Regions from separate parts of the Mycobacterium sp. IDUB_28 genome, predicted to be linked through region 1. Evidence: predicted binding sites of a transcription regulator. Region 1 holds the regulator's gene; the other holds the start of a gene.
What was found. Region 1 encodes LexA, which represses DNA repair genes until DNA is damaged. Its sites were predicted from a motif close to CGAACANNTGTTCG; they were not measured.
Positions count from the first base shown of each region.

Region 2: ACZYZ9_RS09225 (error-prone DNA polymerase) is a predicted target of LexA. The motif match lies at 13,632-13,645, and genes of this name have one in related genera.

Region 1 covers NZ_JBVAXK010000006.1:75,840-91,650, forward strand. The annotation lists gene nrdR (transcriptional regulator NrdR) at 1-294, opposite strand, end outside; gene ACZYZ9_RS14250 (LysM peptidoglycan-binding domain-containing protein) at 413-919, opposite strand; gene lexA (transcriptional repressor LexA) at 1,213-1,929, shown strand; gene ACZYZ9_RS14260 (LGFP repeat-containing protein) at 1,939-4,272, opposite strand; gene ACZYZ9_RS14265 (acyl-CoA dehydrogenase family protein) at 4,606-5,766, opposite strand; gene hflX (GTPase HflX) at 5,851-7,275, opposite strand; gene dapF (diaminopimelate epimerase) at 7,323-8,192, opposite strand; gene miaA (tRNA (adenosine(37)-N6)-dimethylallyltransferase MiaA) at 8,197-9,117, opposite strand; gene ACZYZ9_RS14285 (class III extradiol ring-cleavage dioxygenase family protein) at 9,114-9,797, opposite strand; gene ACZYZ9_RS14290 (DMT family transporter) at 9,835-10,800, opposite strand; gene ACZYZ9_RS14295 (DUF349 domain-containing protein) at 11,306-12,682, shown strand; gene ACZYZ9_RS14300 (Rv2732c family membrane protein) at 12,679-13,278, opposite strand; gene miaB (tRNA (N6-isopentenyl adenosine(37)-C2)-methylthiotransferase MiaB) at 13,290-14,813, opposite strand; gene recX (recombination regulator RecX) at 14,868-15,386, opposite strand; gene recA (recombinase RecA) at 15,352-15,811, opposite strand, start outside.
Region 2 covers NZ_JBVAXK010000003.1:500,127-515,937, reverse strand. The annotation lists gene ACZYZ9_RS09270 (ATP-binding protein) at 1-2,017, opposite strand, end outside; gene ACZYZ9_RS09265 (adenylate/guanylate cyclase domain-containing protein) at 2,225-3,760, opposite strand; gene ACZYZ9_RS09260 (alpha/beta hydrolase domain-containing protein) at 3,844-5,559, opposite strand; gene ACZYZ9_RS09255 (hypothetical protein) at 5,687-6,025, opposite strand; gene ACZYZ9_RS09250 (tRNA (cytidine(34)-2'-O)-methyltransferase) at 6,132-6,596, shown strand; gene ACZYZ9_RS09245 (nitroreductase family protein) at 6,846-7,490, opposite strand; gene ACZYZ9_RS09240 (sterol desaturase family protein) at 7,501-8,433, opposite strand; gene ACZYZ9_RS09235 (sensor histidine kinase) at 8,531-9,706, shown strand; gene ACZYZ9_RS09230 (response regulator) at 9,703-10,377, shown strand; gene ACZYZ9_RS09225 (error-prone DNA polymerase) at 10,337-13,618, opposite strand; gene ACZYZ9_RS09220 (wax ester/triacylglycerol synthase domain-containing protein) at 13,859-15,103, shown strand; gene otsB (trehalose-phosphatase) at 15,139-15,811, shown strand, end outside.

The DNA of each region.
Region 1 (15,811 bases):
CTCAGGGCCGGCGGCACGCACCGCGTCTTCCACCTGCTGGGCAAGCAAATTCAGCGCATCGTCGTCAACCTGGCGCCCCTGACAGGCCCGGCGGACGCCACTGATCACCTTCTCGCGACTGAAGGGCTCGGTGACGCCGCTGCGCTTGACCACGGCCAACACCGCGGTCTCCACCGTCGTGAACCGGCGTCCGCATTCCGGGCACGAGCGACGACGGCGGATCGCCTGGCCCTCATCGGTTTCTCGCGAGTCGATCACCCGCGAATCGGGATGCCGGCAGAACGGGCAGTGCAAGAGCCGCTCCTTTGCCGTACCGACTGGTATCCGGGTAGAAGAACACCCCGACAGTACCCGCGTGCTCCGTAGCGGGCCAACGCTGACCCGGGCAACCATCGACCGGGCGGGTGCTCGCTCAGCCGATCGGGGCGATCAGGGTCTGACCCGCCGAGACCGCACTGGAATCCAGTGCGTTCAGGTCGCGAATCCGTTCCACGACGTCGCGCACCGGCGCGCCGGGCGCCACCCGGGCAGCGAGGTCTTGCAACGACTCCCCCGGTTCCACCCGCACGACCGCCAGGGCGGCGGGCACCTGCGGCGCCGACTCGGCCGCGCCGTCGTTGACCATGCTGCCGAAGTTCGCCATCAGCCCCAGCCACACGGTGATGACGCCCGCGAGCAGGGCCAGTCCGATCGTGGTGGCCACGCTCACCGGGCGTCTGCGATGTGCGACCGTCGAGCGCGTGACGCCGGTGCCGTAGTAGCGAACGGGCGCCACACCCGGGCGCGCGGGCCCCGGTCTGCTGGATCCACCCTGGCCGGCGCGGTACGAGGGATATTGGCGCACCGGCCGCCCAACAGGCCTGTTCAGGTGGCCCTGCGTGTTCCCGCTGCGGTGCGGACCCGCGTAGATGAGTGTCATGCCGTTCCCTCCGGTCGACTACTTATCGCTCGTGTGTTCGACCATAGTCGCTCACGTGTTCGAAACCCGAACATTTGAGCGACGCGTGTCGCACGAGCAAAACGGTAGACCTCACCACCGACAAGGATTTGTCGGTGCAACCAGCTGGGTGACTATCAGATACCCCGACCACGCGGAAGTTACACACTTGTGATTCACTTTATTTCCGCAGATCCCGGCTGTGGTCTGGGCGATGACACGCCCGGTCGAACACATGTTTGAATTTTGAGCCTGGTGCGGTTACATTCAGATCCATGAGCGACAGCAACGACACCGCGGCCGGTTTCGGCCCGGGTAGTGCGAAAGCGACACAAGGCCGGCCACCTGCGGCCGATGTAACGCTGACCGAGCGGCAGCGCACCATCCTCGAGGTCATCCGTACCTCGGTGACAACGCGGGGCTATCCGCCGAGTATCCGCGAGATCGGCGACGCGGTGGGCCTGACGTCCACCTCGTCGGTCGCCCACCAGTTACGCACCCTGGAGCGCAAAGGCTATCTGCGGCGCGACCCGAATCGCCCGCGCGCCGTCGACGTGCGCGGTGCCGACGATGCGGCAGTGCCCCGTACCGATGTCATCGGCTCGGACGCCCTGCCGGAACCCACTTTCGTCCCGGTCTTGGGGCGCATTGCCGCCGGCGGCCCGATCCTGGCCGAGGAAGCCGTCGAAGACGTGTTCCCGTTGCCCCGCGAGCTGGTGGGCGAAGGGACGCTGTTCCTGCTCAAGGTCGTGGGTGAGTCGATGGTCGAGGCCGCCATCTGCGACGGCGACTGGGTCGTCGTCCGCCAGCAGAATGTCGCTGACAACGGCGACATCGTCGCGGCGATGATCGACGGCGAAGCCACTGTGAAGACGTTCAAGCGAGCGGGCGGTCAAGTGTGGCTGATGCCGCACAACCCCGCGTTCGATCCGATTCCCGGCAACGATGCGATCGTGCTCGGCAAGGTCGTCACCGTGATTCGCAAGGTGTAGCGCGCATCCTCAATCGGCTCTGACGAAGCCGTTGGCGCGCGCGGCGTCTTCGTTGGCGAACCAGATCTCGGCCAGGGTGTCGTGGTACAGCGCGCTGGTGGGCGTGTAGTACAGCCCGAACCGGGCACTGGCCTTGATGGGATAGCCGTCCGGCGCCCGGTACGGGTCGTCGTCGAGCGGCAGATGGATGGTCGGGCGCACCGCGGCGCTGCCTGCTGGCGCGGCGGTCGGCGCTTGGACCTGCGGGGCGGCCCCGAACGGCGTGTCAGGTTCCACGGCATACCCGGCCGGGTCCGCTGCGGCATGTCGACCCTTTCGCAGCTCGGGAACCGCGACAGCATCCGGCGGTGAGGCGAGATCGGGTGACTCGTCGTCCGCATTGCGCCCCGGCTCGGTCATCGGGTAAAACGCGTCCGCATAATCCTCGCTGGACGGCCGGGCCGGCTCCGTTTCCGGGTACTCCACGAACTCCGGGGGTTCCGGGCTCTCCTGAACGTCCACAGGTTCGGGCACTTCCTCGAACTCCGGCACGTCCGGGACCGGCAGGTACGGCGCATTCGTCTGCGGCACCGACACCTCCGGCGCGAAATCGTCCGGCGCGACTGTCTCCGGCACGACCGGCTCCTCCTCGGCGAGTTCACCAAGAGCGCCGCGCGACACGACGGGGATGGGCGTGGTGCCCACCGCGTCGGGGTCTTCCTCCTCGAACTCCGCCGACCCGTCCGGATCGAAATGCTCTTCGGCGACGTGGCCGTATTCGTCGTCGTCAACACCCTGCTCGGAGCCGGCCTGCGGGACGGCCCCCGCTCTGGACCAGCTGACCCGGCCGGCGGTGGGGTCTGCGTCCGCCTCTGCCTCGACATGCTGGTCGACGGGCGGGAAACGCTCGGAACCGTAATCGATTTCCTCATGCGGCCAGCGGTCATCGGCACCGGGGTCGTATTCCACACCGAGGTCCCGGTCGCGGTCGTACACCGGCGCATCCGGTACTGCGGCGCGGCGCCGACGCAAACCCGACACCACCAACACCGTCATCAGCACCAGCAGCAGCAAAGGAATGGCCGCGATCAGCCACCACCAGTGGAAGGTGAACTTCTTGCCCGCGGGCGCCGACGCCGAATTACTTGGGGTGTTCTGCCCCGACACCTGCAGGCCGGACAGCAGCGGCGCGAGGTTGGCCGGGTCGGTAGTGAACGTGTTCTTGGCGCGGTTCCACGAGATCTTGCCGCCGGTGAACTTCTGCGACACCACGTCGCCGTCCACCGTCTGGTCAGCGACCGGGGCGCCGAGCTTGCCGGTGGCCCCCTTGAGCTTGTCCCAGGCGGCTTTCATGGCTCCGCGCACGACGAAAGCGCCGTGTTCGGGCGTCCAGAAGATCACCGGCTTGTCAGCTGCGGAGAACACAGCGACACGACTGGCGGGCGTGATGCCGCCGTCGGCCTCGTTGGCGACCGGAAAGCCCAGGTCGCTGCTCACCGGTCCACCGACTGCTTCGTACTTCTGCAGGATCGGCCCCTCGACCGCGTTGGCGCCGGTGGCCGGGCTGAAGAAGATCTTGCCGCCGTCGAACTCCTGGGCGATGCCGTCCCCGCCGATCGGCGACTGACTACCCTTCTTGGCGCCCAGCGGTCCGGCAGCGCCACCTGCGGCGCGCCACGCCATGTTGATGGCGGCAGTGGGGTCGATCGCCACCTGCAGACCCTTGAGCTGCTCGGCCAGGTTCGCCGGATTGGTGGTGAACTCCTTGGTCTTGCGGTTCCAGGACACCTCACCGCCGGTGAACTTCTGCGAGGTCACCTCGCCCTCGTAGGTCTCATCGCTGATCGGGGCGCCCAGCACGCCGCCGGAGCTGCCCAGCTTGTCCCACGCCGCGTTCAGGGCGCCGCGCACCACAAAGGCACCGTGGTCGGGCGTCCAGAAGATCACCGGGTTGTCGCTGGCGGCGAAGGTACTGACCCGGCTGTCCGGTCCGGCGAGGCCGGGCACTTCATTGATGGTGGGAAAACCCAGGTCACTACCCGCGGGACCACCCAGCGATTCGTATTTCTCCAGGATCGGGCCGAACATGAACTTCGCGCCGGAGGCAGGCGTGAAGTACATCTTGCCGCCGTCGAAGTCCAGCCCGAAGCCGTCCCCGATCGGATAGACGTCGCCTTTGCGGGCGCCCAGCGTCGAGGTGTCGCCACCGGCTTTCTCCCACGCGGCCATCATGGCCGCCTCGGCGTCGCCGATCGGGGACGCCGCAGCGGTCGGCGCCAGCAGCGTCACAGCCAGCGCGGTAGCCGCCAAGCCGAGCAGCGCCCGACCGACCAGCTTGCTCAATTGCCCTCTCCGCCCGTCCACCAAGCCTCCCAGCCGATGCCCCTGCCCACCTGGCGAGCCGGCGGATCGCCCGCCGTGGGCCATTCCCCAGCTACGACCTGCATCGTTGCCGGGCTCGCATAACTTTGCTCTAGCGAACGAGAAATGCGAAGTCAAATTGTAGATATTACGGAAACGGTTATCGACCCGACGTCGAAATGATGCCGGGCCGCGCCCGTGTCGCGAGAGATGGGAGAGCGGCACCTGCGCCTCGACCGAGCGCAGCGGATACGCATTTCGCACGGACCGACGCTACGTCAGGGCTCGATCCGGTCAACGTTCCACATCGAAATCGCGGCCTGCGGCCGCCGACCGTCAGACGCCGAGGCTGCGGCCGATGATCTCTTTCATGATCTCGGTCGTGCCACCGTAAATGGTCTGCACGCGAGCATCGAGATACGCACGGGCAACCGGGTATTCGCGCATGTAACCGTATCCGCCGTGCAGCTGCAGGCACCGGTCGATCAGGTGAACCTGCTTCTCGGTGGAATACCACTTGGCCATCGCGGCCTGCTCGACCGTCAGCTTCTCCTCCAGGTGCAGGGCCAGGAAGTTGTCCACCATCATGCGCACCACGGTGGCCTCGGTGGCCAGTTCGGCCAGCAGGAACCGCGTGTTCTGGAAGCTGCCGATCGGCTTGCCGAATGCTTTGCGCTCCTTGGCGTACTGCACGGTGTCCTCCAGCACCGCCTCCATCGCCGCAGCGGCCATGATGGCGATGTTGATCCGCTCCTGCGGCAGGTTCTGCATCAGATAGATGAAGCCCAGACCCTCTTCGCCCAGCAGATTCTCCACCGGCACCTTGACGTCGGTGAAGGACAGTTCGGCGGTGTCCTGCGCGTCCAGACCGATCTTGTCCAGGTGGCGGCCCCGCTCGAAGCCCTCCATGCCGCGCTCGACGACCAGCAGGCTGAATCCCTGGGCGCCCTTCTCCGGGTCGGTCTGGGCGACCACGATCACCAGGTCGGAGTTGATCCCGTTGGTGATGAACGTCTTCGACCCGTTCAGGATGTAGTGGTCACCCTCTTTGACGGCGCGGGTCTTGATGCCCTGCAGGTCGCTGCCGGTGCCCGGCTCGGTCATCGCGATCGCGGTGATCAGCTCGCCGGTGCAGAACTTGGGCAGCCAGCGCTGCTTCTGCTCTTCGTTGGTCAGTTTCAGCAGATAGGGCGCCACCACGTCGTTGTGCAGGCCGAATCCGAGACCGCTGTAGCGCCCGGCCACGGTCTCCTCGGTAACGATCGTGTTGTAGCGGTAGTCGGGGTTGCCACCGCCGCCGTACTCCTCCGGCACCGCCATACCCAGGAAGCCCTGCTTGCCGGCCTCCAGCCAGACGCCGCGGTCGACGATCTTGGCCTTCTCCCATTCCTCGTGGTAGGGAGCGACGTGGCGGTCCAGGAAGGCCCGGTAAGACTCCCGGAACAAGTCGTGCTCGGGTTCGAAAAGCGTGCGCTGGTATTTGACGGCGCTACCCATGCGTATGGCCTCCGGATGTCGGAAAGATGTATGTTTCTTTCCCCAACATATACCAACCGGGTGGTTGGTCGGTGCCGGAGGTCGTCAGCCGCGTGCCGCGAACTCCGCAAGGGCGGCGGCCAGCGCCACCGGGACCCTGGCCTGGATACGGGTGCCGTCGGTCTGGTGCTCGGCCTGCTGCACCCGCCCGTCGGAGTGCACCCGCGCCACCAGATCGCCGCGGCTGTAGGGGATCACCACGTCCACCGCGGTGTCGGTCGGCACCGCGAGTTCGGCCATCCGGCTCCGCAAAGCGTCGATCCCGTCACCGGTGCGAGCCGAGACGAACATCGCGCCGGGCAGTTCGTGCCGCAACCTGGCCAGCATCAGGTCGCCGGCCGCGTCAATCTTGTTCACTACCAGCAGCTCTGGCGGCGCATCGCCGTGATGATCCGCGACCACGTCCGAGATGACCTGTCGCACCGCACTGATCTGGGCAAACGGATTGACATCGGAGCCGTCGACCACGTGCACCAGCAGGTCGGCGTCGACCACCTCCTCCAAGGTGGAGCGAAACGCCTCGACCAACTGGGTGGGCAGGTGACGGACGAACCCGACCGTGTCGGTGAGCACGAACGGGCGACCGTCGTCCCATTCGGCGCGGCGGGTGGTGGGTTCCAGGGTGGCGAACAGCGCGTCCTGGACCAGGACGCCGGCGCCGGTCAAGGCGTTGAGCACACTGGATTTCCCGGCGTTGGTGTAGCCGACGATGGCGATCGAAGGCATGTCGGCCTGCAACCGACGGCTGCGTTGGGTGTCGCGGACCTGCTTCATCGCCCTGATGTCGCGGCGCAGCTTGGACATGCGCTCACGGATGCGCCGCCGGTCGGTCTCGATCTTGGTCTCGCCGGGGCCACGCAACCCCACGCCGCCGCCACTGCCACCGGCCCGGCCACCGGCCTGCCGTGACATCGACTCACCCCACCCGCGCAGTCGCGGCAGCATGTATTCCATCTGGGCCAGCGCCACCTGCGCCTTGCCCTCCCGGCTGGTCGCGTGCTGGGCGAAGATGTCCAGGATCAGCGCGGTGCGGTCGATGACCTTGACCTTGACGGCCTTCTCCAGCGCGGTGAGCTGGGCGGGCGACAGCTCGCCGTCACAGATCACCGTGTCGGCGCCGGTTGCGACCACCACTTCGCGCAACTCCTGCGCTTTGCCCGACCCGATGTAGGTGGACGGGTCGGGACGGTCGCGGCGCTGGATCAGACCCTCGAGCACCTCGGATCCGGCGGTCTCGGCCAGGGCGGCCAGTTCGGCCAGACTGGCCTGGTTGTCCGACGCGCTGCCCTCGGTCCACACACCGACCAGCACCACTCGTTCCAGCCGCAGCTGGCGGTACTCGACCTCGGAGATATCGGTGAGTTCGGTCGACAACCCGGCGACACGGCGCAGCGCCGATCGGTCTTCGAGCGCCAGCTCACCGAGGCTGGGTTCTGGAATGCCCGTCTCGGGCGAATCTGGATATGTCATAAGCGCTTTCGATGGTGGCACGTCGCGGCGGCTGACGCACCCGAATATCAGACCGGCGAGTCCCACCAGCCGTCGTCGAGCTCGCCGTGGGCCACCAGTACCGAAGGGCCCCGCAGGAAGCTGGTGGCCTCGGTGAGGGTGACGACGACGTCGCCGCCGGGCACCCGGACCGTCAACGTCCCGGTGTCGAGGCCCTCGGCTGCCAGCGCGGCGACCACCGCGGCCACCGTTCCGGTTCCGCAGGAACGGGTTTCGCCGACACCCCGTTCGTGCACCCGCATGCAGACCACCCCGTCCGCGGGAGCGGTCAGGATCTCGACGTTCACGCCGTCGGGGAATTGTTCGGCGTCGAAGCCGACCGGGGCCGCCACGTCCAGCGCCGCCAGGGTCGCCGGCGTCAGCTGCGGGTCGACGCAGGCCAGGTGCGGGTTGCCGACGTCGACAGCTACGCCGGTGAAACGCCGCCCCCCGACGAGCGCCTCCCCCGCGCCGGTCCGGTTGGCCTTGCCCATGTCAACGGTGATGTCGGCGTTGGTGGCATCGACACTGTGCAGGCTCACCTGCCGGGGGCCGGCCAGTGACCCGACGACGAACTCGTCGCGCGATTCCAGCCCGCTGGCCCGCAGATAGTGGGCGAAGACCCGCACGCCGTTGCCGCACATCTGCGCGGTCGAGCCGTCGGCGTTGCGGTAGTCCATGTACCAGTCGCCGGCGCCCACTCCGTCGGGCAGGCGTGCCAGCGCGCCGGCCGCCACAGCGGCGCCACCGGTGGTGACCCGCAGGACCCCGTCGGCGCCCAGGCCCCGGCGCCGGTCGCACAACGCAGCAACCCGGAAGGCGGACAGGTCCGCTCGGCTCTGCACGTCGTGCAGCAGCACGAAGTCATTCTGGGTGCCGTGACCTTTGGCGAAACGCACCAGATCAGGTTACGTGCCGCCAGGCCCGCAACGCCTCATCGACGGCACCCTCGGCGGTCCCGTCGATCCACTGCACCCGGTGGTCGCGACGGAACCAGGACCGCTGTCGTCGTACATAGCGGCGGGTACCGACGAATGTCTGCTCGCGGGCGTCGTCGAGCAACGCGGGCGTCCCGCCGGCATCCAGCGCCGCAAGCACTTGGGCATACCCCAGCGCACGGGACGCGGTGACACCGTCGCGCAGGCCGCGATCCAGCAGCCCGCGCACTTCTTCGACCAGCCCGTCGGTAAACATCGCCTCGGTGCGCTTCGCCAGTCGCTGATCGAGAATCGTTGTCTCACAATCTAATCCGATGATCACCGTGCCCCAGCGGGGGGCACCGATGCGCGGCGCGGACGCGGCGAACGGCTGGCCGGTGAGCTCGACGACTTCCAACGCACGCACGATGCGCCGGCCGTCGGTGGGCAGAATTGTCGCGGCAGCGGCCGGATCACGCTGCGCCAGTTCGGCGTGCAAGCCGCCGACCCCGAGTTCGACGAGCCTTTGCTCCCATCGGGCGCGCACCACGGGATCGGTTGCGGGAAAAGACCAGTCGTCGAGCAACGACTGGAGATAGAGCATCGACCCGCCGACCACCACCGGCACCGCTGACCGGCGCCGGATCGCCTCGACGTCGATGGCCGCGGCCTGCTGATAGTTCGCCACAGTCGCTGTCTCGGTGACGTCGAGGACGTCGAGCTGGTGGTGCGGGATACCGCGGCGCTGCGCGACGGGCAGCTTGGCGGTCCCGATATCCATGCCGCGGTAAAGCTGCATCGCGTCGGCGTTGACGATCTCGGCCGGACCGCCGAGCCGTTCGACGACGTCGAGTGCCAGTTGCGATTTGCCGGTGCCGGTCGGTCCGATGATGGCCAGCGGTCTCACGGCTGCCAGACACCGGCGAAATAGCCCACCCCGTAGGGTGCCCCCCGGTAGAGCTCCTTGACCGTCCGCGGTGCGGTGAGCATCAGGCCGGCCAATGTCGCGAACGCCGCCCGGCCCAGGACCTGATCCGGCAGCCGGGTCAGGGCGCCGACGTCGCCGCCGGCCAGTGCGTCGTCGAGGGCCAGCTGTATGTCGGTGGTGGCGGGGTCGTACCCGCCGGGCGCGCGCGGCGTCAGGGTGTTGACGCCGTCGGCGACCAGCAGCACGCCGGTCGGTTCGGTCGCGCGGTCGATCTCAGCACGCAGCCGGCGGCCGCGGGCCACCGCGGCGCCGGAGTCCTGGCCCGCCGCGCACACCCAGACCGAGGCGCTGCCGTCGGGCCGGATTTGGCCGCGAAGCCAGGCCGCGATCAGCCCGCACAGCGGCATCGTCACCGGCATCGTGCCGTCCGGCCCCAACTGAGCCCGCACATCGACCCCGAATCCTGCGAAGCTGCCGGTGCATTCCGGACCCAGCACCGCGTCGGCGCTGCCGATGCCCAGGGCGACCCAGCTGTCGGGCAGGACTGCCGCGGCCGCGCTCACCGCAGCGCTCAGGTCGGCGATTTCTGCGGCGGCCGCGCCGGCCAGTTCGGGGACCAGCACCGGCGCGGACGGAACAATCGCGATTGCGCTCAGCACGCCCTAAAACTAACTTCTCCAGGCGGCCCCGACCGGTCTACCCGGAGGTCGACCCCAGCGCCGAGCCGTCGGCCGCGCTGACGGTGCCCGTCGGAGGCGGGGCTGATTCGTCGACGTGCGGGGCGTCGCCGCCGGCGTCGGCGACGATCTGCGCAGCTTCGCCGCGGGCCAGCGCCACGGTCGCGACGATCACCATCGCGACCGCCGCGATCAGCACGAATGCCTCCGGGCCGTTGGCCGAGATCGTCTCGCCGAGCACCAGGGTGCCCAGTGTCGCAGCCACCACGGGTTTAGCGACTGTCATCGTCGGCAAAGAGGCGGTCAACGCACCGGCCCGGAACGCGGACTGCTGGAAGATCATCCCGCACAACATCGTGACCAACCAGGGAATGAACTCCGGCGAGGTGACCGCGCCGCCGAGTCCGTCTTTGTGCACGACTTCCACCACGCCCTTGGTCAGCACCGCGAACAACGCCAGCGACGAGCCTGCCACGACCGCCAGCAACACCGCAGCCTGCGGACGTCCGTGCCAGATCCTGGCCGCCACCAGACACGACACCAGCAGGGGGCCCATCACCGCGGCGACGATGATCCAGGTCAGCAGGGGCGCGCGGTCGTGGCCGGCCAACGGGTCGCCGACCTTGATCACCACGGCGAGGGCCGCGGCGAGGGTGACGGCCCACATCCATTCCGAGCGGGTGATCTTGTGATGGGTGAGGCGCGAATAGATGGGCAACGCGAACAGCAGAGCCGTCACCTGAAGCGTGGTCACCAGCATGACCGATGCCCAGATCAACGCCACAGCCTGCAGGCTGTAGTTCAGGATCGCGCACAGACCGCCCGTCCACCAACGGGCGTCGCGCAAGGACATGCCGAACAGCTGGAGGTGGCCGACCTCCTTGTCGGTGATCTCGTGAGCCGAGCGCTGCCGGATCACATCACCGGTTGCCGATGCCAGCGCCGCGAACAAAGCGATGATCCCGGCGATCCCAACCATTGACATGGGCGACCCTCAATTCCCGAACTCCGCCGCCAGTTTCCCCCCGTCAGGTGCACGTACACCTGATTGTCGCTGGCAGTTAACCGAACACTCTATGGCTCTGCAAGGCGCTGTGAACAGTGATTCAGCACGTTCGCGACGCCTTCGATACCCGCTGGTGCGACCCCAAAGCCTCGCTCATCAAGCTGAGCGCCACCCAGGGCCGGCTATGCAGAAGCTGTGAAAAACACCTGCCCTGCGTGTTGTCGCAATGCCCAAAGTCACGGTACCCGCCTGCGGATAGGGCCTATCCGGCGCAATCGAACGGGAACCGATTCGTTACCCGGGCGGCGGCGCTGAAAAGCAGCGATAGCCGAAGGTGGCGGCACACCGCTCGCCGAACTGCTTCAATACTTGTGGGAAACCGGTCGGCACCGCACCAGAACTGCCGACCGTCGAGGTGCCGCTGCGCGCGGCCGCTGCGCGGGAAGTCGACCGCGCGATCGGAGAAGGACAGGTGACGAGCACAATGACGGGTGACCAGCCCGGTAGCAATGACTCCGCGGAGTCGATCAATCCGACCGCGAAGCCGGTGCCCGCACCTCGTCCGGGGCCTCGCCCCGGACCGGGCCCCCGTCCCGGCCTACCCGGCCCCGGGCCCCGCCCGGCGGCGGCTCACCTGGTCAAGGCCCCGCACAGTGACCCGCACAAATTCGGCCGCGTCGACGACGACGGCACCGTGTGGCTGGTCACCGGCTCCGGTGAGCGCGTCGTGGGATCCTGGCAGGCCGGCGACCGCGAGGCGGCGTTTGCCCACTTCGGCCGGCGGTTCGACGACCTCAGCACCGAAGTCACCCTGATGGAAGAGCGGTTGGTGTCGGGCACGGGAGATCCGCGCAAGATCAACGCCAACGCCGCGGCGCTGGCCGCGACCCTGCCGACCGCGGCGGTGCTGGGCGACATCGACGCGCTGGAACGCCGGTTGTCCGACATCCAGGCCCGTATCGACGTCTATGTCACCGCGCACCGTTCCCGACGCGAGGAGCACCGGGCCGCGCAGACCGCCCGCAAGGAGGCGCTGGCCGCCGAGGCCGAGGATCTGGCTGCGAACTCCACGCATTGGAAGGTGGCCGGCGACCGGCTGCGGGCCATCCTCGACGAGTGGAAGACCATCAGCGGACTCGACCGCAAGGTCGACGACGCGCTGTGGAAGCGCTACTCCGCGGCCCGCGAGACGTTCAACCGGCGGCGCGGGTCCCATTTCGCCGAACTGGACCGGGAGCGTTCGGGGGTGCGCCAGGCCAAGGAGCGGCTGTGCGAACGCGCCGAGGCGTTGTCGGATTCGACGGACTGGGGCACCACCAGCGCGGAGTTCCGCAAGCTGCTGACCGAATGGAAGACGGCCGGCCGGGCCAGCAAAGACGTCGACGACGCCCTGTGGCGCCGCTTCAAGGCCGCGCAGGACTCGTTCTTCACGGCGCGCAATGCCGCCACCGCGGAAAAGGATGCGGAGTTCCGCGCCAACGCCGCGGCCAAAGAGGCGCTGCTGGCTGAAGCCGAGAAGATCGACCCGAGCAATCAGGACGCCGCCCGGGCCGCGCTGCGCACGATCGGAGACAAGTGGGACGCGATCGGCAAGGTGCCCCGGGAGCGGTCCGCCGATTTGGAGCGACGGCTGCGCGCGGTGGAGAAGAAGGTTCGCGACGCCGGTGAGTCCGATCGCGCCGATCCGCAGGCTCAGGCGCGCGCCGAGCAGTTCCGGTCGCGCGCCGAGCAGTACGAACAGCAGGCCGCCAAGGCTGCGGCGGCCGGAAAGACCAAGGAAGCCGAGGAAGCCAAAGCGAACGCCGAACAATGGCGGCAGTGGGCGGACGCGGCTGCGAAGGCGCTGACCCGGCGGTCCTAGCGGTCGCCGGGGTCGGCCGGTGGCTCGTCGGGCTGCAGGCCGTCCAGCAGGGTCTTGGATTGATGTTGGGCCACAACGCGGCGACGTTCTTCCTCCGCGGCCAACTGCACCACGGTGCGCTGCCACACCACCCGGGCCCAGTGGAACGTCAGCACGATCACCGTCAGCCACGAGACGAACAACCCGACGCCCGGACCGGGGTGGCCGGCCGGCACGGTCTGCCGCGACCAGACGGCCAGCAATCCGGTGCCGCTGGCCAGTGCCGATCCGGCCAGCGCCACCCACGCCACCGCCCAGCGCCGGGTCAGCAACGCCAGCATGGAAAACCCGACGCCGAACACCAGCGTCAACCAGACGAAAACCCGCAATGGCAGCGCCACGGCGGCCCCCGGTGCGTCGTGGGTGTTGAACAGCATGTCCCAGCCGCGCACGCTGCCGGTGTGCGGCAGCACGAACGACCCCAACAGCACGAAAACCAGGATCGCCACGGCCAAAGCTCGCGCGCCGGGGTCGATTTCACGGGCGACGCGCCGTTCAGCCGCCTCGATCTCGGACCGGTAGGCGTCGAAATCCGCGCCGTCCGCTTTTCTGCTCATGCCTTCCGAGCCTATCCGCCGCACCCGATTGGCTGGGTTGCGGCGGCGGGCTGCCCGACGGCGGGCATCCCCAGACCGACGCCGCGACGGCCCTGGCCGGCGGCGTGCGCGTCGCCGGCCCGGGTACGGCGGTGGGTCAAGATGCCGGCGTCGGCGATGAGGTGATGCGGTGCGGCGTCGGTGACTTGCACGGTGATGATGTCGCCGGGACGGATCCGCGCGTCACCGGCGGCGAAATGCACCAGTCGCCCGTCGCGGGCGCGGCCACTCATGCGCGCAGTGCTGGCGTCCTTACGCCCCTCACCGGTGGCGACCAGCAACTCGACCGGCTGGCCGACCAGCGCCCGGTTGTGCTCGAGAGAGATGCGTTCCTGCAGTTCGACGAGCCGCTCGTACCGCTCCTGCACCACGGCTTTGGGCAGCTGGTCGGCGAGCGCCGCGGCCGGCGTGCCGGGGCGCTGGGAGTACTGAAAAGTGAACGCGGCCGCAAAGTGCGCCTGCCGCACCACGTCGAGGGTGGCCGCGAAGTCCTCCTCGGTCTCACCGGGAAAACCCACGATCAGGTCGGTGGTGATGGCCGCGTGCGGCATGGCCGCTCGGACGCGTTCGATGATGCCCAGGTAGCGCTCGGCGCGGTAGGACCGACGCATCGCCCGCAGGACGCGGTCCGACCCGGACTGCAGCGGCATGTGCAGCGCCGGGCAGACGTTCGGCGTCTGCGCCATCGCCTCGATCACGTCGTCGGTGAACTCGGCCGGGTGCGGCGAGGTGAACCGGACGCGTTCCAGACCGTCGATGTGGCCGCAGGCCCGCAACAGGTCGGCGAAAGCGCCGCGGTTGCGGGGTAGTGCGGGATCGGCGAACGAAACGCCGTAGGCATTCACGTTCTGGCCCAGCAGCGTGATTTCGAGCACGCCGGTGTCCACCAGCGACCGCACCTCGGCCAGGATGTCGGCCGGGCTGCGGTCGACTTCCTTGCCCCGCAACGACGGCACGATGCAGAACGTGCAACTGTTGTTGCACCCGACGGAGATGGAAACCCAAGCGGCATAAGCGGATTCGCGGGCGCTGGGCAGCGACGACGGAAACTCCTGCAGGGCCTCGGCGATCTCCACCTGGGCGGCGTTGTTGTGCCGGGCCCGTTCCAGCAACGTGGGCAGCGAGCCGATGTTGTGGGTGCCGAAGACGACGTCGACCCACGGTGCCCGGCGAAGCACCAGGTCGCGGTCCTTCTGGGCCAGACAGCCGCCGACCGCGATCTGCATGTCGGGGTTGCTGCGCTTGCGCGGGGCGAGGTGGCTGAGGTTGCCGTAGAGCTTGTTGTCGGCGTTCTCCCGGACGGCGCAGGTGTTGAACACGACGATGTCGGCATCGGTCCCGTCTGCTGCGCGCCGGTAGCCGGCCGCCTCCAGCAGGCCCGCCAGGCGTTCGGAGTCGTGGACGTTCATCTGGCAGCCGTAGGTGCGGACCTGGTAAGTGCGCGCCGACAGCGGCGCAGCGTCGCCCGCCACGTCCGGAGCCACCGTCGAAGTCACTGGGCCATGGTACTGGCGGCCGGCACACCGGTGCCGTGTCGGCCGTCTTCACCCCTACACCTGGCGCCGCTCCCGTTCCGCAGCCATCTCGCCCAACACCACCTCGCACGCCACCGCCTGGCTGTACCCGCGCCGCGCCAGGATTGCGATCAACCTGCGCGTCACCTTGGTGTCGTCTTCGCCCAGCTCCTCCCGGCGCAGGCGAGTGCGCACCAGTTGCTCGGCTTGGGCCCGCTCAGCGCCGGCATCGATCCCGGCCAGCACGGTGCTGATCACCTCGTTGTCCACCCCTCGGGTGTGCAACTCGGCAGCCAGCGCGCGCTTGCTCTTGCCCGCGTTCGCCCGCCGCGACCGCACCCACTGCTCGGCGAAATCCTCGTCGTCCACTAGCCCGACGGCAGCCAACCGATCCAGAACCCGTTTGCTGACATCGTCGGGATAGCCCTTTTGGGCCAGCTTCCCGGCCAATTCGGCCCGGGTGCGCGCCCGTGCGGTGAGCAGGCGCAGGCACAGCGCCCGCGCCTGCTCATCGCGACGCTCAGAAGTCGACGGGGGCGGGCAGGACGCCGTCATCGGTCACCACTGCGCCAATGCCGAGTTTTTCCTTGATCTTCTTCTCGATCTCGTTGGCCACTTCGGCGTTCTCCAACAGGAAGGTGCGGGCGTTTTCCTTGCCCTGGCCAAGCTGTTCGCCCTCGTAGGTGAACCAGGAGCCGGACTTGCGGATGAAGCCCTGATCAACACCCATGTCGATCAGCGAGCCTTCCCGGCTGATTCCCCGGCCGTAGAGAATGTCGAACTCGGCCTGCTTGAACGGCGGCGACACCTTGTTCTTGACGACCTTGACCCGGGTGCGGTTGCCGACCGCGTTGGTCCCATCTTTGAGCGTCTCGATCCGACGCACGTCCATCCGCACCGACGCGTAGAACTTCAGCGCCTTACCGCCGGTGGTGGTCTCTGGACTGCCGAACATCACTCCGATCTTTTCCCGCAACTGG
Region 2 (15,811 bases), on a different contig from region 1:
CCCCGGTGGCGGCCGGCGACACGGGGGCCGCGCCCTGCTCGGCCGGCGGCGTCACCTTGAAGAACTGCCGCTGCGGCGGCGGGGCGGGCTCCGGCGGTGTGGCGCCGACCAGCACCGTCACCGGCAGATACACCTCGGCGGTGGTGCCACCGCCCGCTTCGCCGCCGGCCGGTCCCCGCAACCCCACCCGGACCCCGTGCCGGGCGGCCAGCCGGCCGACCACAAAAAGGCCCATGTGCCGGGCGTTTTCCGGGGTCGGCTCCGGCGTGCCGCCGGGTTGCAGCCGCATGTTCGCCATCCGCCGGTCGGAGTCGGTCATGCCCAGCCCGGAATCTGCAATGCGCAGCAGGACGCCGCCCTCACTGCCGCGGACGGCGGACACCTTCACCGGGGAGGTGGGCGGCGAATAGCGCAGCGCGTTGTCGATCAACTCGGCGAGCAGATGGATGATTCCGCCGGCGGTGGCGCCCAGCACCGTGCAGTCGGGCACCGCGCCGGTTTCGACCCGGCGGTAGTCCTCGACCTCGGAGACCGCGGCGTTGATCACGGTCGACAGGGGCACCGGATCGCGCTGGTCACGGGTGATCTGCGCGTCGGCCAGCACCAAGAGATTGGCGCTGTTGCGGCGCAACCGGGCGGCCAGGTGATCCAACCGGAAGAGGTGGTCGAGCCGCTCGGGATCCTCCTCGTTGCGTTCCAGTCGGTCGATCAGCGCCAGCTGCTGATCCACCAGGGAACGGCTGCGCCGCGACATCGTCTCGAACATGTCGTTGACCAGCAGCCGCAGTCGCGCCTCGTCACCGGCCAGCAGCAGGGCCTGGGTGTGCAGTTCGTCGACGGCGTGGGCGACCTGCCCGATCTCCTCGGTGGTGTACACCGCCAACGGTTCGGGAACGGGTTCGGCGCCGGCGCGGACCCGTTCGATCTCACCCTCGAGATCGGTGTGGGCCACCTTCAACGCGCCGTCGCGCAGCATCCGCAACGGCTTGACCAGCGCACGCGCCACCAACAGCACGATCAGCAGCGCGATCCCGATGGCGAGCAGCATCAACACCGCGTCGCGGACGGCTGCGTCGCGGCGTTCGGTGGCCTGCCCCTGCACGGATCTGGTCACCTCCGCGGTGGCGCTGCCGATGACCTGTTCGGCGATTCCCTGGGTGGTCTGTATCGATCGCAGCAGGTCGGGGTTCTCGACCAGGTCGCTGGCCGGGTCGGACATGATCGACATCCGGGTGACCAGCTGCTGCTGCAGGTTCTTGGCATCCGGTGAACCGGCCCCGAGCACTTCGCTCATCCCGAACAGCGTGGACGGTTCGGTGCCGGCCAGGGTGATCATCGAGTTGCGCAGTTGCGGCTCGGGCAGGTCGGCGCCACGAATGACCAGAATCTGCTGCAACGTCATCTGTCCGCGCGCGCCGACGGCTCGGCTCAGGCCCTGCACCTGGGACCGGATCCGCTCGCTGTCCACCTGCACCGAAGCGGTGATCGCGTCCTCGGCGGTCAGCAGCAGGGGGGCGTAGGTGGTGATGCGGTCGCGCAAACCGATGCTGTTGCTCAGCGCCTTGTCCAGCAGGGCCTGCCCGCCGTTGAGCAAGGTGTCCCCGCCGGTCCGGACATCGGGTATGACGTCGGTGTCCGCCAACCGGGTCTGCAGTTCGTTCTTGCGGGCGGCGAAGTTCTTCTTCGCACCCTCCACGTCGCGCCCGGTGGAGCTGGCCAGCAGCGCCACGTCGAGCGCCGACATGTACTTGGTGATCGCCGGTATCACCTCGGCCCGGGCCGCGGCCAGCCGCAAGCCGTTCGAATTGGCCAGCGCGCCCTCGACCCGCATCGCCCCGAAGACGGTCGCCAGCACCAGCGGAACCACCGCGATCGCGAAGACCTTCCAGCGCACCGGCCAGTTGCGCAGCGACCAGGACCGCGGTCGTTTGGCCGACACGTTCGCGGCGGCCGGGGCGGGTGCGAACTCGGGCGGGACCGCCGCGACCTGGTTGGTCGGGCGGGCGAACATGGTCACGTGGGCGCGCTTTCCCGGGGCATCGAGTGAAACGAGAGGCTCATCGAACTTCCTGCTGCTGTATTCGCCGGCAGCTGGCCGCGAATGGAATGCCTGACGATCCGACGAGTATGACAGCCCGCAGCTGAGGTCTCCATAATTGTTACTGAGTAGATAAAGTTCGGCGCAGCGGATTCGACGACGGGCCGGTCAGCAGGAAAAACCGTTCTATCGGGTAGCGCCGAAACGGGCTATCCCACGCAATATCCATGGCGTGCGCTTGGCCATCAGGGCCGCGACGCGGTCCGAGCGGCGCATCGCCGCCCCGGGTCCCGGGGTGGGTGTTGACACCAGTGCCGCCTCGACCGATCCCGGGCGCGCGCCGCCGCGAGCGACCTCCAGCAGCTGCCAGCTGCCGGGCACTCCGCGCAACTCGACGTTGCCACGGTCTTCAAAGCCAATTCCCGAACCCACGACCAGGTCACGCACGGTGCGCGAGACAAGGATTTCGCCGGGACCAGCCTGGCTGAGAATGCGTGCAGCGATGTGAACCGCGATCCCCCCGATATCGCGGTCCAGCAGTTCACACTCACCGGTGTGAATACCTATCCGGACCTCGATTCCCAGCGTCTCGGCATCGCGGCGCAACATCTCCGCGCAGCGGATGGCCTGCGTCGGACCGTCGAATGTGATGAGGTGGCCGTCACCGGTGCTCTTGACAACTGTGCCGGCGAATCGGCTGGTGAGTTCGGCAGTGACTGCTCCAAAGCGCTGCAGCACCGCGCGCCACCGTTCGTCGCCGGTGGCCGCGACACGTTCGGTCGAGGCGACGATGTCGGTGAACAGCACGGTGCGCAGGGCACGACGTGACGGTGCCGTCTGGCCGTGGCTGCCGGTGAGCAACTCTTCGATTTCGGTCGCGATCCTGTCCGGCTCAGTGAACCATGGCGCGTGGTCTGCTCCATCGAGCTCGAGCATGCGTGCGCCGGGAATGTGATCGGCTAGGTATCTGCCCGATTGCACGGGCAGCGCGGGATCGTCGCGGGCGTGGAAAACGAGTGTCGGTGCCGTGATCGTCGGCAGGATCGGCCGCACGTCGATCCGGAATCCCGCTTCCGCTGTTGCCCGCGCCATCCCCGGGCTGGCGCACATGCGCTCCAACATTCCGAGCTGGCGTGTCGATCGGACCGACGAAATGATGCATTTGAGTGCCGCCCCGCTCCCCCATGCATATCGGACGGCGCGGCCGAATTCCTGGCTGTGGGCAATCCATGCCACCGATGGCGTGTAGTTTTCGCCCAACTCACTCAAGATACGTGCCCGCAGTTCTGCCGGATCACATTCCAGGTCGCCCCACCCGTCTGTAACGGAGTACGACGTCGTACCGGTCAGGATCGACGCCCGGGTTCGTTCCGGACGCGTTGCGGCAAAGAGGATGGCCGCCGGACCGCCTTCGCTCACCCCGAGGAGGGCGGCCGTTTCGAATCCGGCGGCGTCCATCACGGCCTGGATCTCGGTCGCACGGTCGTCGAGCGTACGTACTTTGGGCACTGGATCTGACAACCCCACGCCGGCCTTGTCGAACAACAAGACTCGAGCGAACGTGCCCAGCTTCTCCATCAGCGAACCGAATTCGGGCATTGTCCAATACAACTCGACGTGACTGGCGAACGACCCGGCCCAGACCAGGTCAACGGGCCCGTCGCCGACCACCTGATAGGCCAGACTGAGGTCACCGCAGGGCGCATACAACGTTTCCGCCACGAGCAGTGAGCGTAGCGGCGACATCGTCGCAGCACCCGCCAATCAGAATGAAGGCTAAAAAGTCAGGGCTGGGCAGGACATCGCTAAGCGGGGTACTGCGCGACGGTCTTGCGGATCACCGACTCGACCTCGTCGGCCAGCAGGAACCGTTGTGCCACCAGATCTTCGGCGGCGGCACGGACCGCCGCAGCGTAGTCGTCGCCGGTCGCGTAGCGGTCGGTGACCGACGGCCGGCCCGGCGCGAAGGCCAGCTTGCTGCCGATGCGCTCGTAGAGCACGTCGGGCAGGTCCTGGGTGTACTGGCGGGCGTTCCAGCCGGTGTACACCGCGAGCGGGGCAGCGACGGCGGGCAGCCGGATGCCGGCGACTTCGTTGCCGTCCTGGTCGACCGCCGACACCAGGTCCACGTGCGACTGGCCGCGGCGCGCCGCCGGGAGCCAGGCCGGCGACGGGGTGTTGGTGTAGCCGAAGTGTGACAGCACGTCCTTACGGGCGACGGCGGTGCCGTCGGCGGTGCGGGGCACTGCGCTGACCGGGGGCTCGATGCCGTCGACGACCCAGTTCTCCAGGGCGATCAGCAGGGCACGGGTGACCGGTGTGACGTCGAGGTGGTGCACCGGGTTGGCGGCGGGCAGCGCGTCCTTGATCTTGCTGCTGCCGAAGTGGTCGGTGCCGGCCAGCAGGTAGGTGCGCACGTCGGCGTCCTCGGGCAGGTCCTGGCCGGTGTGCGGGTCGACGTGGACCAGCGCGCCGTCGCCCTGCCAGTACTCGGTGGCGCTGTTGGTGAAGATGGTCTTCGGCACCCCGCCGAGGGCGCGCTGCACGGCCAGCAGGTCGGCGTTGCCGAGCGGGTCGTTGCTGCCGCGGCCGCTGCCACCCGGGGCCGACGGCTGGGCGTAGCGCTGGTTGAACTGGCCGCGGGCGGCGCTGGCGAAGTCGCTGAAGACGCCGTCGAAGACCTGCAGTCCGGCCTCGTCGACGTTCAGACCGTCGGAGACGAACTGGCGCAGCAGCCGTCCGGCCTGGGAGACGCCGTAGGCGAAGGTGTGCTCGATGCCGTCGGCCCGCAGGTGGCTGACGATGTCGCGGATGGCCAGCAGGCCGGTGCCGGCGACCGGGGCCAGCGCGGTGCGGTAGGTCAGCTCGTACCAGCGGAAAGGCTGGAATCCGCCGTCCAGCGCGACATGGGTCTCGTCGGTGAAGCGCCAGGTGTCCCGGTCGATGACGGTCGGCTCGGCGTCAGGTGCGGTGCGCACGGTCAGCACGGCGTGGGGGTCGTCGACGTCGACGGTCGGGTAGTCGGTGAACCTGAACAGCACGTCGGCGCCGGGGATGGACTCGATCTCGGGCGCGGTGAAACTGAGCACGTGGTCGTCCTTGACGCTGTCCGAGCGCCACTCCAGGCGCAGGAAGCCGGGCTCGACATCGGCTTGCGGCGCGGTCAGGCCCAGGGTGGCCGGCCCGCGCTGGACGTCCCACTGCCAGCCGCACGAGGCGATCGTCCAGCCCCGGTCGAGCAGGAAGCCGCCCTTGAGCCAGGGGGCGTTGGTCGGCACGCCGCGGTTGGGGACGACGAACAGCAGCTTGCCGTTGCCGCCGTCGACCGGGCGGATCAGGCGCAGGTCCGCGTCGTAGCGGACCAGGCCGTCGGCGTCGCGGGCGGCCAGCTCGAGGTCGGCGATGCGCGCGTTGGCCAGGTGGGCGGGGTCCACGGCGAAGGTAACCGTGGCCTCTACGTTCTCGTAACGGCTGTCGGTGTGCGGGTAGACGCTGTTCACCTGCACTGATTCGACGGTCATTCTCGGTGCCCCCTGGTTCGGTGTCGGCTTGCTTGACACCGAGATTTCTGCAGGGGCCTTGGAGAGTTCTAAAAGAGTTCTTGGTGAGCAGAAGCTGCGCCGGTGTCACCCGGCGCAGCAGCTGACCCTAATCCGACTTCTTCTTCTTCGATTTCTTGTCGTCATCATCGTCTTCGTCTTCATCGTCGTCGTCGTCATCATCGTCATCGTCATCGTCGTCGTCATCGTCGTCATCGTCGTCATCGTCGTCGTCTTTGTCGTCGTCGTCGTCTTTGTCGTCGTCTTTGTCAGGGTCGTATTCGTCGGCCTTGTCGGCGTACTTCGTCAGCAGATCGATCAAATGCCGCGCTTCGTCGGGTGAGATCAGATCCTCGAATAGGCCTTCGTCGTCCTCGGAGATACGCGCAACATAAACGTCGCCCTTCTTGACACCTACGTCCCACCTGCCGCCCTCGTGACGAGCCATTTGACGCCCTTTCGACTAGATACCGATGCAGATCTGACAACGAGCTAACGCGTTGTTTACCCACTTCTGCGAAAAGACAGCCGACGAAATTTGCCATGATCGACGCATGTTCCGGCTGCTGTTCTTTTCTCCCCGGATTGCGCCGAACACGGGCAATGCCATTCGGACGGTGGCGGCGACCGGATGCGAACTGCATCTGGTCGAGCCGCTGGGCTTCGACCTGTCCGAGCCGAAACTGCGGCGGGCCGGGCTGGACTATCACGACCTGGCGTCCGTCACTGTGCACACATCGCTCGAATCGGCGTGGGCGGCGCTGTCGCCGACGCGGGTGTTCGCCTTTACCGCTGCGGCCGGCACGCCGTTCGCCGGGGTCGACTACCTGCCGGGTGATGTGCTGATGTTCGGGCCCGAACCCACCGGGCTGGACGCGGCAACCCTGGCCGACCCGCACATCACCCAGCAGGTGCGGATTCCGATGCTGGCCGGGCGGCGGTCCCTGAACCTGTCCAACGCCGCGGCCGTCGCCGTCTACGAGGCGTGGCGCCAGCACGGCTACTCCGGTGCCGTGTAGCTCTCGAATCTGCCGGCCACAAGCAGAAGCAGGCCCGTGCGAACACGGGCCTGCTTCCAAGTGGCCATGTTTCTGGGGGCAGAGAAACATGCCACAGCTTTGAGGGGTGTCGGCGGTGATGCCGACTTCGGTGTAACTCGTTGTCATTGAGACTGCCCGACTCGGGTCCCCGGCGGTGTCCTCCGATGGGAGATACCGGGAGACGAATCCGGTGTCCACCAAATAGGGGACAGACGCGTCCCCCGACGGTTACCAGCTGTTCCAGTGCGTCAAGCTTTCGGCCGGCAGTCGCTTGGCGGGCCGGAAGTCGGTGCCCTTGGTGTAGGCGATCGGGAACAGGCCGCCCTGGCTGTAGTCCTCGTAAGGGATGCCGACCACGTCGGCGACCTGGCGTTCGCCGTCACCGAGCAGGTGCAGCGTGGTCCAGCACGAGCCCAGCCCGCGCGACCGCAGCGCCAGGCAGAAGCTCCACACCGCCGGGAACAGCGACGCCCAGAAGGACACACCGCCCAGCGGCGACTTGTTCTCGCGACCCTCGATGCACGGGATCAGCAGCACCGGCGCCTCGTGCATGTGTTGGGCGAGGTACATCGCTGACTCACGCACCCGACCCATCCGTTCGCCGCGGGTGTCGCCCTCGGCATATTCGCGGGCCGGCGAGCTGAGGTAGCCGCGGGCATTGGCCAGATAGACGTCGCCGATCGCCTTCTTCTTGTCCGCGTCCTCGACGAAAACCCATTGCCAGCCCTGCGAATTGGAACCGGTCGGTGCCTGCAGCGCCAGCTCCAGGCACTCCATCAGCACGTCGCGCGACACCGGCTTGTCGAAATCGAGGCGCTTACGGACCGAGCGGGTGGTGCGCAGGACTTCGTCCACGGTCAGGTCGAGGGTCATGTGGGGCACCCTACCCGCGCTGATCGTCGGCCACGACCGTCGAACTGCCACAACGGGTTCCGGGACTCCGAGCGTAATTCTCCAGAAGTCGCGCGGGCACCCGCGATTCGGTCCAACCCGGCGGCCCGAACATGTAGCCGAACCGGCCCCGCCACGACTCGGCGTGCGATACGTCGCGCATCAGCGACACCGTCTCCAGGTAGTTGTATTTCACCGGATTGTCGGTGTCGATGCGGTGCGTCAGCCCGTAACGCACCGGCTCGACCTCCTCGGCATAGCTACCGAAGCACCGGTCCCAGATGATGAACACACCGCCGTAGTTCTTGTCGAGGTAGGCCGGGTTGGAGCCGTGGTGCACCCGGTGGTGTGACGGGGTGTTGAACAGGAATTCGTATGGCCGCCAGAGCTTTCCGATCCGTTCGGTGTGGCACGGGATCTGGAAGACCAAACCGGCGGTGTTGACCAGGAAGATCATCCATGCCGGAAATCCCAGCAGCGCGGCCGGCAGCCAGGCCATGCTGCGCACGGCGTAGGACACCGGGTGGAACCACGGCAGCCGCAGGTTGGTCGAGATGTTGAAATGCGTACTCGAGTGATGCACGCTGTGCGCGGCCCACAGCAGCCGGATGCGGTGATCGCCGCGGTGGGCCCAGTAGTAGCAGCAGTCGGTGACCACCAGGCACGCCACCCACACCCACCAGTGCCGCGGCGACAGGTGCAGCGGGGTCAGCGCGCCGGCCGCGACGATCGTGGAGAACGGCAGCACGTAGTGCCCAAGGATTCTGAAGGTGGCGTTGAGCAGATAGGTCGCCCAGTTGCCGGCGGTGTCGCGCGCCGAGAACGCCGACTCGGCGGGGTCGCGGCGCACGTCGACCCATTCCAGGAACGACAACAGCACGAAGGCGGGAACCGTCGCGAGGATCAGCGTGGTGGTGGCTTGCATGCCGCCACGCTATGAACAATCGATCGGCCAGACATCGCGCACCGGAGCGATTGCGCATCCCTCTCGTGGGGGATGCGCAGCGGTAGTGTGGCCTCCCATGGCCCGCACCGCCGACCTGCCGCTGGAACAGGTGCGCCGGTCGTTGACGCGTCAATCGCTGCTGGTGGGGGTGATCGCCGCCGCGGTCGACGTCACCTATTTTCTGGTCTCGGGGATCTACGGCGAAGCGCCGGTTGCCGCGACGGCAGTGGCGGGGCTGCTGGCGGCGGCAGACCTGGCCCTGGCCGGTCCGCCCGCCTCGGTGGCCCTGGTCGCCGTGACGCAGGTCGTGACCAGGTTGCTGGCGTGCCTGTTGCTCTACCACCACGGCCGGGCCACCGGTGTCAGCGATATCGGCATCCTGGTGGCCGGGTTCCGCGCCGGCGCCTGGTTGTCCACTCGGGTTTCGCTGGTGATCGTTCCGCTGTTGGTGGGGGCGGTGGGATGGGCGGCGATCCTCAATGCAGCCGGCCGAGACGACTGGCGGCTGCTGGTGATCATCGCCGGGTCCAACGGGTTCGTGCCCTGGCTGGTGGGCCGGTACACCGCGACCGGGGGCATCTACGTCACCGAACTCGAACAGCGCGACCGGTTGCGTGCTCGGGAGCAGCGCCTCGCGCTGGAACGGGCACTGACCGACGAGCGCGAAGCCATCGCGCGCGACCTGCATGACGTGATCTCCCATCACGTCAGCGCCATCGGCGTGCACGCCGGTGCGGCCCGGATCGCCTTGGCGGGCGGCCAGCCCGCGGTCACCGAATCCCTGTCGGCGGTGGAATCCTCCAGCCGGGCCGCGATGGTGGATCTGCGCCGCCAGCTCGACCTGCTGCACGGCCGACACGACGCCGGCGACCGCCAGCCCGGCCTGGGCGGTATCGACGAACTCGTCGAGTCGGTGGGCAGGGCGGGCCTTTCGGTCGAACTCGTGCTGCCCACCGACCCGCTGGTCTTGCCGCCGTCACTGGACGTGACGGTGTATCGGATCGTGCAGGAACTCCTCACCAACGCGCTGCGCCACGGCGACGGCACCGCCCGTCTGGAGGTGCGCCGGGCCGGTGCACGGCTCGAGATTGCGCAAACCAATCCCATTGCTGTGCAACCTTATTCCGGTGATTCGCTGCATCATGGCCTGGACGGGATCCGGCGCCGCGCCGAGTTGTTCGGCGGCAGGCTGGAATGCGGTGGCCAGAACGAATGGCGCGTCATGGTGTCGCTGCCGATCGCGACGCCATGACCATCCGCGTGCTGATCGCCGACGATCATGCGGTGTTCCGCGCCGGACTACGCGCCATCATCGACGCGCATCCCGACACCTCGTGCGTCGCCGATGTCGGCGACGGGCGCACCGCGATCGAGCAGACGTTGCGACTTCGTCCCGACGTGTGCGTGCTCGATGTGCGGATGCCCAAACTCGACGGGATCGCGGCCATCGCCCCGATCGTCTCGGCCGGCGACACCCGGGTGCTGATGTTGACCACCTACGACAGCGAGACGGTGCTGGCGCAGGCACTGCAGGCCGGGGCCAGTGGCTTCCTGCTGAAATCCCTTCCGCCGGAGGAACTTGTGGGCGCCATCCGGATCGTGGCGCGCGGCGACTCCGTCATCGATCCCGCGATGACCCGCCGACTGGCTGCCCGGGTCGCGGACTCGCTGGCACCGGTGCCCACTCCCGCCGCAGTGGCCTCCCTCACCGCCCGGGAGTACGAGGTGCTGTTGCTGGTCGCCGAGGCCCACAGCAACGCCGAGATCGCCGCGGAGTTGGTGGTCAGCGAGGAGACGGTCAAGACGCATGTGTCGCGCATCCTGGCCAAACTCGGTGTGCGCGACCGTATCCACGCGGTGGTGCTCGCGCACCAGCACAAACTCACCGGAAATCCCGGGACTTCGAGCCCACCGCCAAAGTGATGCGGCCGATCCGATCGGCCACGACAGTGATTGCGCCGCTGGCATTTTGGACCTGACCGCGGATCAGCAGCGCCGGCGCGGTGTGGGCCAGCTTGCGGTGGCGTTCCCACACCCCCGGTGTGCACAGCACGTTGATCATGCCCGTCTCGTCCTCGAGGTTGACGAACGTCACCCCCCGGGCGGTGCCGGGCCGCTGCCGATGGGTCACCGCGCCGGCGACCAGCACCCGGTCCCCGTCGGGCACCTCCCCCAATGCGGCGGCGGGCACCACCCCCAGTGCGTCGAGGTCGGCCCGTAGGAACTGCGTCGGATAGCTGTCGGGAGAGACGCCGGTGGCCCACACGTCGGCAGCCGCCAGCTCCAGTTCGCTCATTCCGGGCAGCGCGGGGATGTGTGAGGACGAGCCGACGCCGGGCAACCGGTCCGGCCGTTGGGTGGCCGCGGCCCCGGCCGCCCACAACCCTTCACGCCGGGACATCCCGAAACAGCCCAGCGCGCCGGCCGTCGCCAGCGCTTCGGTCTGCGGGACGCTCAATTGCAGTCGAGTGGTCAGGTCCAGCAGGGAGATGAACGGGCCGTTGGTTTTTCGCTCGTCGACCAGTTTCTCAGCCAGGTCGTCGCCGATGTGGCGGACCGCCCCCAGCCCCAACCGGACCTCCAGCCCGGCGTTCTCCAGCGTCGCGAAAGCCAGGCTGGCATTCACGTCTGGACCGTGCACCAGCACGCCGTGCCGGCGCGCGTCAGCCACCAGCGACTGCGACGAATAGAAACCCATCGGCTGGGCGCGCAGCAACGCCGCACAGAACGCCGCCGGGTGGTGCAGCTTGAACCACGACGAGTAGAACACCAGCGACGCGAAGGACAGCGCGTGACTTTCCGGGAAACCGAAGTTGGCGAACGCCTCCAGCTTTTCGTAGGTCCGCTCGATCACCTCGTCCGGCGCCCCGTGCAAGGTGCGCATGCCGTCGTAAAACCGGTCGCGCAGCCGTCGCATGCGTTCGGTGGAGCGCTTGGAGCCCATGGCGCGCCGCAACTGGTCGGCTTCGGCAGCCGAGAAGCCGGCGCAATCGACCGCCAGCTGCATCAGCTGTTCCTGGAAAAGCGGTACTCCCAACGTTTTACGCAATGCCGGTTCCATCGACGGGTGATCGTAGACGACCGGGTCGATACCGTTGCGACGTTTGATGTAGGGATGCACCGACCCGCCCTGGATGGGCCCGGGCCGGATCAGCGCGACTTCTACCACCAGGTCGTAGAAGACCCGCGGCCGCAGCCGCGGCAGCGTAGCCATCTGCGCGCGCGACTCTACCTGGAACACGCCCACCGAATCGGCCCGCGACAGCATCTCGTACACCGCCGGTTCGGAGAGATCGAGCCGGGCGAAGTCCACATTGATGCCTTTGTGCTCGGCCACCAGATCCCGCGCGTAGTGCAGCGCCGAGAGCATGCCCAGACCCAGCAGATCGAATTTCACCAAACCGATTGCCGCACAGTCGTCTTTGTCCCACTGCAACACACTGCGGTTCGCCATGCGCGCCCATTCCACCGGGCACACGTCGGCGATCGGGCGGTCGCAGATCACCATGCCGCCGGAATGGATACCCATGTGCCGCGGCAGGTTCCGGATCTGGTTGGCCAGGTCCACCACCTGCTCGGGAATGCCCTCGATATCGGCGGGCTGCCCCGACCAGTGACTGATCTGCTTGCTCCACGCGTCCTGCTGTCCCTGCGAGAAACCCAGCGCGCGCGCCATGTCGCGCACCGCACTGCGCGGCCGGTAGGTGATGACGTTGGCTACCTGGGCGGCATAATCCCGGCCGTACTTGTCGTAGACGTACTGGATGACTTTTTCGCGCTGGTCGGACTCGATGTCGATGTCGATGTCGGGCGGGCCGTCGCGGGCGGGCGAGAGGAAGCGCTCGAACAGCAAATCGTTGGCTATCGGGTCGACAGCGGTCACCCCGAGGGCGTAACAGACCGCGGAATTGGCCGCCGATCCCCTGCCCTGACACAGGATGTCGTTTTCTCGACAGAACCGGGTGATGTCGTCCACCACCAGGAAGTAACCCGGAAAACTCAGTCGGGCAATGATTTTCAGTTCGTGCTCGATCTGGTCGTATGCTCTTTTCGCCCGATCGGCCGGTCCGTAGCGATCGGCCGCACCCGCCATGGTCAGGGCGCGCAGCCAACTGTCCTCGGTGTGCCCTTCGGGTACGTCGAAGGGTGGCAGCTGCGGCGCGATCAATGCCAGCCCGAACGCGCACTGCTCGCCGAGTTCGGCGGCCGCGGTCACCACCTCGGGCCGTTCGGCGAACAGCTGAGCCATTTCCTCACCGGAGCGCAGGTGTGAGCCGCCCAGTGGTGCCAGCCATCCCTCGGCGTCGTCCAGGGACTGCCGGGCCCGGATCGCACCCATCGCCATGGCCAGCCGGCGCCGGGACGGATCGGCGAAGTGCGCTCCGGTGGTGGCGACGACACCGACCCCGAAGTGCGGCGCCAGCCCGGCCAGCAGCGCATTGCGTTCGTCGTCGAGGGGTTGACCATGATGGGTCAGTTCGATGCTCACCCGATGTGCCCCGAACCGATCCACCAGGTCGGCCAACGCCAGCCGCGCCGCATCGGGTCCGGAGTCGGAGAGTGCTTGTCGCACAGAACCTTTCCGGCATCCGGTGAGAATGTGCCAGTGGCCGCCGGCGGCTTCGGTCAATGCGTCGAGGTCGTAACGCAGCTTGCCCTTCTCCCCGCCGGCCAGGTGTGCGGTGGCCAGTTGCCGCGACAGCCGCCGGTACCCTTCGGGACCTCGGGCCAGCACCAGCAGATGCGGCCCGGGCGGATCCGGTTGCTCGGTGCGCGCCTGGCAGCTCAGCGACAATTCCGCGCCGAACACCGTGCGCATGTCGAGTTCGACGGCCGCTTCAGCGAATCGCACCGCGCCGTACAGGCCGTTGTGGTCGGTCAGCGCCAGCGCCCACAGGTCCAGCCGGGCTGCCTCCTCCACCAACTCCTCCGGCGTGCTGGCCCCGTCGAGGAAGCTGTACGCCGAATGCGCATGCAATTCGGCATATGCGACCGACGACCGGCGCCGGCGCCCGTCCGATTTTGCTGAATACGATCCGCGCTTCTGCGACAACGGAGCATCACCAGCCGGCACAGCCGCGGCCGGCCGGCCCGCATGGCGCGGTTTGCCGTCGAGAACCCGCTCCATCTCCGACCAACTCGGCGGCCCGTTGTGCCATCCCATCGAACCAGTATATCGAACATCTGTTCGAGTGTCACGTCGTCGCCAACAGTTCGAAACCCGCACCGGAACACCTTTGGAACGCCGCCGAAACAATTTGCGAACATGACGCGCTACGGTGATATCGCCCCAGTTAAATCCCTCTTTATCTGATAAACGCATTCTTAACCTGGCTGACCTACCGGCGTGCACATCCCCCTCGGATACTGGTACAACTGTTGCAGACATCGGTGGGGGCTTGGCATGACGACGACGACAATGGTGAACGTGGGACCGCTGCGGATCCCAGAACACGACCGGCACACAGATCTGGCGACGGGAGCGGTGGCCGTCATCCGCGGGACCAAGCCCGATCACACCGTCATCGAGAATTTGCTGAGCGAACGCATTCAGCCGGGTTCGGACGTCACCCCGCACCTGCAGCGGGTCGCCCTGCCTCCCCCCGGTGACGACGCCGAGCTGTTCCGGGCCATCGCCCACGCCCTGGAGCGGCCGCTGGAGCCCGGCCGCCCGCCGTGGGAGTGCTGGATCATCGAGCGCCTCGAGGGCAACCAGTGGGCGATCCTGCTGAAGATCCACCACGGCCTTGCGCGCGACCTCCCGCCGGCGCATCTGCTCACCCGGCTCTGCGACGACGGCGATCCCGTTGCCTTCACCGATGCCGTTGCCCGGCCTCCGGTTTCACCACCCGACGGCGACACCTGGTGGCAGTTGCCGTTCGGCGCGGTCAAGATCGCGGCACGGGTTGCCGCCGACGTCGCCGCCGCCGCGAGCACCTGGCCCGCGCCGGCCGGACCGGCGAACACACTGCGGCACTATCGCACGGTGCGCGTCCCCCGCGCCGCCGTCGACAGGTTGGCCCGCAAGTTCGGGGTGAGCACCAACGACGTCGCCGTCGCCGCGATCACCGAAAGCTTCCGCACCGTGCTGGTGAGCCGCGGTGAGCAACCCCGGGCGGACTCGCTGCGGGCCGTCGGCCCGACGCTGACCTACCTCCCCGTCGATCTCGAGGATCCCGTCCGGCAGCTGCAGGCGGTGCACGCCGGGTCGAGGCAGCAGGTCCAACCCCACCCAGCACGTTCACCACGGGCGCTGTACACCAACATCATTCAATCGGTGTCTCGGTTCCGCAAACACGATGCGGTGACGTTGAGCACTGGGGCGCCCGGACCACGGCACCGGTTGCAGTTGCTGGGTCAACCACTGCAGCGCCTGCTGCCGGTCCCACCGACCGGGCCGCAACTCAGCACCGGGGTCGCAGTGCTGACCTACGCCGACGATCTGATCTTCGGTGTCACCGCCGAATACCAGGCGGCCGCCCAGCTGGAGCAGCTTGCCGCCGGCATCGAACAGGGTACGACGCGTCTGCTGGCGCTCGGCCGGAGCTCGGTGCTGCCGTTCGAACGCCCACGCAAAAGGCCTTCGGTTCCCAGCGCCGCGGTCCGGTGGCGGCCGTCCGCGCCACCGGCGCGAGTGCGCCGCCACTGACCCGACCGGCAACCCCCTCGTGAGAGGGTGGGTACATGCCGGTCACCATCGACCCGCGACGCATCGACGCGGTCCTCTTCGACACGGACCTGCCGTTCGCTGAATCGGTACTGAACGACATGCGTGAGGCGGGCGTTCGCACCGCTACCTACACGCCGAACCCCGTGATCGAGTCGGCCGAGCGACTGGCCGTGCCGCGGGGTAGATGTGCTGTTGTCGCATCCGACGCCTCCCGGGTCAATGTCGCGCGGGACGCGGGGTTCGCGCTCGTGATCGGATTTGGCCGCGACGCGATACCCGGAGCCGACGCCGTTGTCGCCGACCTCGCCGAGATAGCCGTGCGCAAGGGGGACCGGCGCATGTCCGAGTTGGCGGACGCACTGCGGGCCATCGGCGAGATCACCGTCAGCCGACCCGCGGTGTTCTTCGACTTCGACGGCACGCTGTCAGAGATCGTGAACGACCCGGATACGGCCGAGCCGGCCCCCGGTGCATCCGAAGCACTGCAACAACTGGCCGCCCGTTGTCCGGTCGCGGTGCTCAGTGGCCGCGACCTCGCCGATGTCGCCCGGCGCGTGGGCCTGCCCGGCATCTGGTACGCGGGCAGCCACGGATTCGAACTGACGGCGCCCGACGGCACCCACCACCAGAACGAGGAAGCGGCAGCGGCCATCCCGGTGCTCGAGCAAGCCGCCGCCCAGCTGCGGG